DNA from 2 places in the Streptomyces sp. NPDC090798 genome. Region 2 is predicted to be linked to the other one. Evidence: riboswitches for the same ligand, from Rfam matches in the RefSeq annotation. Region 2 holds a riboswitch; the other holds the start of a gene.
What was found. A riboswitch is a leader RNA that binds a small molecule or an ion and turns the genes downstream of it on or off. The one in region 2 is predicted to bind glycine.
Positions count from the first base shown of each region.

Region 1 (2,384 bases), on a different contig from region 2:
TCGCCGACCGCTGTGTGCGGCGGTTGCGGGGTGCGGGGCTGTCCGGGCGGACCATCGTGCTGAAGGTGCGGAGGTACGACTTCTCGACCCTGACCCGGTCCGAGACGCTGCGGGGGCCGACGGACGACCCTGGCGTCGTACGGGAGGCTGCCGCGCGGCTTCTGGAGGCGGTGGACACGACCGGAGGCGTGCGGCTGCTGGGGGTCGGTGTCTCGGGGCTCGCCGACTACACGCAGGAGGACCTGTTCGCCCAGGCCCAGGCTCAGGCGCAAGCGGAGGCGGAGGCCGCCGCGGGGGAGGCGGCGGCGCTGGAGCATCCGGACGAGGAGGGGGCGGGGGAAGTGCCTGCCGAGCAGGCGCCGCCTGCTGAGCGGCGGTGGCCTGCGGGGCATGACGTGCGGCATGCGGAGTACGGGCACGGGTGGGTGCAGGGGAGTGGGCTCGGGAGGGTGACCGTGCGGTTCGAGACGCCTTACTCCGAGCCGGGGCGTGTGCGGACGTTTCGTACGGATGACGTTGCGTTGGAGTTGGCTGATCCGCTGCCGTTGGTGAGGGGGGCCGTGTGCGATCGCCGTGGGGGGTGAGGTCGGTTCGGCGGTCGGGGGTTGTTCGTGGCTGGTCGCGCAGTTCCCCGCGCCCCTTTCGGGGCGCGCCGGCGGGGCCCGATCCGAGAAGTTACCCCTCGTCCGTGCCTGCCAGGCGGCCGAAGTCGCGGTCCGGGGGTGGGGGTGGGGGCGTCACGTCCAGGCCGTAGTGGTGGTAGAGCTGGAGTTCCTGTTCGGGGGAGAGGTGGCGGCCCACGCCGAAGTCGGGGGCGTCCTTGATCAGGGCGCGGTCGAAGGGGACACGCAGCGTGCCCTCGACGACTTCGCTGGGCTCCAGGGGGACGAAGGCGTCCCTGCTGAACAGGCCCGTCCGTATGGCGGCCCACTCCGGGACGCCGGTCGCGTCGTCGAGATAGACCTCGTCGACCGTGCCGATCTTGGCGCCGTTGCGGTCGAGCGCCTTGCGGCCGATCAGGTTGCGCGGATCGATGTCGGTCTGCACGGTCCCTCCACTCGCTAGCAGCTCATCCGTAAGCACTACAAAAGAGCACATTCGGGAAGGTGGCCACTCGAAAGCTCGTGCGTTGTCCTCGCTGGTAGGCTGGCAAGCGGCTGCTGACCCCGTGCGGGAGAGTCCTCCAGACATCATCGGAGGCGCCGAAGGAGCAAATCCTCCCCGGAATCTCTCAGGCACACGTACCGCACGGACGAGGTCACTCTGGAAAGCAGAGCGGGTGTCGAAGGCCTCCGCTCTCACCGACGGTGAAAGCCGGGTCGCAGTGAGCGGGCGAGCCGGTGAAGCTCTCAGGTTGAGATGACAGAGGGGGAGGCCGTCGGGGTACCCACGCCGTGGTGCCCCTCGAAGGTCGTGTCAGACCAGGAGGCCTCCGCAATGACCGCCCATCGCATTCCGCTCTCCGAGCTCGAACAGGGAATCCCCTTCGAGCAGCGCCACATCGGGCCCGACCCCGAGGCACGGGCCAAGATGCTCGCGCAGGTCGGGTACGGCTCGCTCGACGAGCTGACGGCCGCCGCGGTGCCGGACGTCATCAAGAACGCCGAGGCGCTGGAGCTGCCGGGCGCGCGCACCGAGGCCGAGGTACTGGCCGAGCTGCGCTCCCTCGCGGACCGCAACCAGGTGCTCGACTCGATGATCGGCCTCGGCTACTACGGCACGTTCACGCCGCCGGTGATCCTGCGCAACGTCATGGAGAACCCGGCCTGGTACACCGCGTACACGCCGTACCAGCCGGAGATCTCCCAGGGGCGGCTCGAAGCGCTGCTGAACTTCCAGACGGTCGTCGCCGAGCTGACCGGGCTGCCCACCTCCGGCGCCTCGCTGCTCGACGAGGGCACCGCCGCCGCCGAGGCGATGTCGCTGTCCCGGCGCATGGGCAAGAACAAGAAGGGCCTCTTCCTGGTCGACGCGGACACCCTGCCGCAGACCGTCGCCGTCATCGAGACCCGCGCGGAGCCGACCGGCGTCGAGGTCGTCGTCGCCGACCTGGGCGAGGGCATCCCGGCCGAGATCGCCGGGCGTGAGATCAACGGCGTGCTGATCCAGTACCCGGGTGCCTCCGGTGCCGTACGCGACCTGAAGCCCGTCATCGAGCAGGCGCACGAGCTCGGCGCGGTCGTCACGGTCGCCGCCGACCTGCTCGCCCTCACGCTGCTCACCTCGCCCGGTGAGCTCGGCGCCGACATCGCGATCGGTACGACCCAGCGCTTCGGTGTGCCGATGGGCTTCGGCGGTCCGCACGCCGGATACATGGCGGTGCGCGAGAAGTTCGCGCGCAGCCTCCCCGGCCGGCTGGTGGGTGTCTCCGTGGACGCCGACGG
Region 1 covers NZ_JBIVXA010000014.1:230,446-232,829, reverse strand. Annotated here, with positions in the region: gene ACIQTP_RS29235 (DNA polymerase IV) at 1-584, shown strand, start outside; gene ACIQTP_RS29230 (PRC-barrel domain-containing protein) at 676-1,047, opposite strand; glycine riboswitch at 1,162-1,257, shown strand; gene gcvP (aminomethyl-transferring glycine dehydrogenase) at 1,438-2,384, shown strand, end outside.
Region 1: linked by a shared signal. The riboswitch ahead of gcvP (aminomethyl-transferring glycine dehydrogenase) and the one ahead of gcvT (glycine cleavage system aminomethyltransferase GcvT) in region 2 are both predicted to bind glycine.

Region 2 (2,384 bases):
GGGTGTGAGCCGGGTTGCGGGTACGCCGGTGCCGAGAAGTCCGGGAAGTCGGGGATGTCCATCTGTCTACCTGTCTACCGCCTGCGGTGAACCACTGTTCTGGTGTTCTGGCTGGAAAGATTAGTGGGCCTGTACGACTTCCCCACCGCCCTCGGCCGCTCTCGGCCACTCGCGGATGCCTCGGCCGCTCGCGGCCGTTTCTCAGTCACCGAAGCCGATCCGCCGCAGTACGTCCGCCGCGTCCCGGTCGAGGAGCACCGCCGAGCCGCAGCCCTCCGGCAGGTCGCCCCGCTCGACGGAGCGCAGCAGCCGGGCGACCGCGCCCCGGTGACGGGCGAACGCGTACCGCGACACGCCCCGGCCGCGCTCGCGCTGGCCCTCCAGTGCCGTGCCCGGCGTGACGTCGAGCAGCAGCAGATGGAGGGTGCCGCCGCGGCGCCGGGCCTCGCGGGCGAGCCAGCGGCGCACCCAGGCCTGCGTACCGCAGTCGTGCACGACGACCCCGGCACCGGAGCGCAGGGCGCCGCGCAGGCCCGTGTAGTGCGCGAGGCGGACGAGGGGCCGGTAGACGGCGTACGGCAGCCGGCCGGCCGCCCGCTCGTCCCAGCGGTCCCTGGTGTCCTGGGAGTCGATGCGCGGGCCCTCGACGGCGCGGCGCATCAGGGTCGACTTGCCGCTGCCCGGCAAACCGGTGACCACCACGACGTCGGCCGCCGCGAAGTACAGACCGTGCGGAGAGTGTCCCGCGCGCTCTCTGAGGTCGCGGACGACGGCCGTCGGCAGCGCTCCGCACGTCTCCCGGGTCCTGGCCGGGGCGCCGGGCTGCTCGGGCAGCGCGAGGCCCGAGGTCGTGGCGTACGCCGTGGTCCTGTGCACCGTGATCGTCCTCCCCTTGGGTGTGGAGTCCCATCCCCGTCGAGTGTAAAGAGAAGGTAATGCGCGGTGTCTCTCGTTTCCGTACGCGGACTGCCACAGGCCGGTTACAGATGCCGGTCTGCCGTGATCGGACGGCGCGTGCGATGATGTGCCCGCCAACTGCATACCGGCCGCTTGAATCCGCGCGGGAGAGTTCCGGGAACCTTCGGGTACCCGGGCGCCGAAGGAGCAAGTCCCTCCCTTGAATCTCTCAGGCCCCGTTACCGCGCGGGCGAGGCACATCTGAAAAGCGGGCCGCTGTCCAGTGGCTCCACCCAAGGTGCAAGTCAGGACCTCCGTTCGCGGGGTCGTGATGAACCTCTCAGGTTCCGATGACAGATGGGGAGGAACGACCTCGCCGTCATGCCTTGGGAGCCCCACCGATGAGCAGTAACGCACCCCGTCTCACCGCGCTCGATGCCCTGCATCGCTCGCTCGGCGCGACGATGACCGACTTCGCGGGCTGGGACATGCCCCTGCGCTACGGCTCCGAGCGCGACGAGCACCTCGCCGTGCGCACCCGGGCCGGTCTCTTCGACCTCTCGCACATGGGCGAGATCACGGTCACCGGGCCGGGGGCCGCCGCCCTGCTCAACCACGCGCTGGTCGGCAACATCGCCTCCGTCGGCGTCGGCCGCGCCCGCTACACGATGATCTGCCGGGAGGACGGCGGCATCCTGGACGACCTGATCGTCTACCGGCTGGCCGAAACCGAGTACATGGTCGTCGCGAACGCCTCCAACGCCCAGGTGGTGCTGGACGCGCTGACCGAGCGTGCCGCCGGCTTCGACGCCCTCGTGCGCGACGACCGGGACGCGTACGCGCTGATCGCCGTGCAGGGCCCCGAGTCCCCCGGCATCCTCAAGTCGCTGACCGACGCCGACCTGGACGGGCTGAAGTACTACGCGGGTCTGCCGGGCACCGTCGCGGGGGTCCCGGCGCTGATCGCCCGCACGGGCTACACGGGCGAGGACGGCTTCGAGCTGTTCGTGGCCCCGTCCGACGCCGAGAAGCTGTGGCAGGCGCTGACGGAGGCGGGCGCGCCCGTCGGGCTCGTCCCCTGCGGCCTCTCCTGCCGTGACACGCTGCGCCTGGAGGCGGGCATGCCGCTGTACGGGCATGAGCTGACGACCTCGCTCACCCCCTTCGACGCGGGGCTCGGGCGGGTCGTGAAGTTCGAGAAGGAGGGGGACTTCGTGGGGCGTGCCGCGCTCCAGGAGGCCGCCTCCCGCGCCGAGGAGAACCCCCCGCGGGTGCTCGTCGGGCTCGTCGCCGAGGGCCGTCGCGTGCCGCGCGCCGGTTTCTCGGTCGTCGCCGACGGCAAGGTGATCGGCGAGGTCACCTCCGGCGCGCCCTCCCCCACGCTGGGCAAGCCGATCGCGATGGCGTACGTCGACGCCGCGCACGCCGCGCCGGGCACGGCCGGGGTCGGCGTGGACATCCGGGGCAGCCATGAGCCGTACGAGGTC
Region 2 covers NZ_JBIVXA010000009.1:49,564-51,947, reverse strand. Annotated here, with positions in the region: gene ACIQTP_RS20715 (enhanced serine sensitivity protein SseB) at 1-62, opposite strand, end outside; gene ACIQTP_RS20710 (AAA family ATPase) at 202-882, opposite strand; glycine riboswitch at 1,052-1,152, shown strand; gene gcvT (glycine cleavage system aminomethyltransferase GcvT) at 1,299-2,384, shown strand, end outside.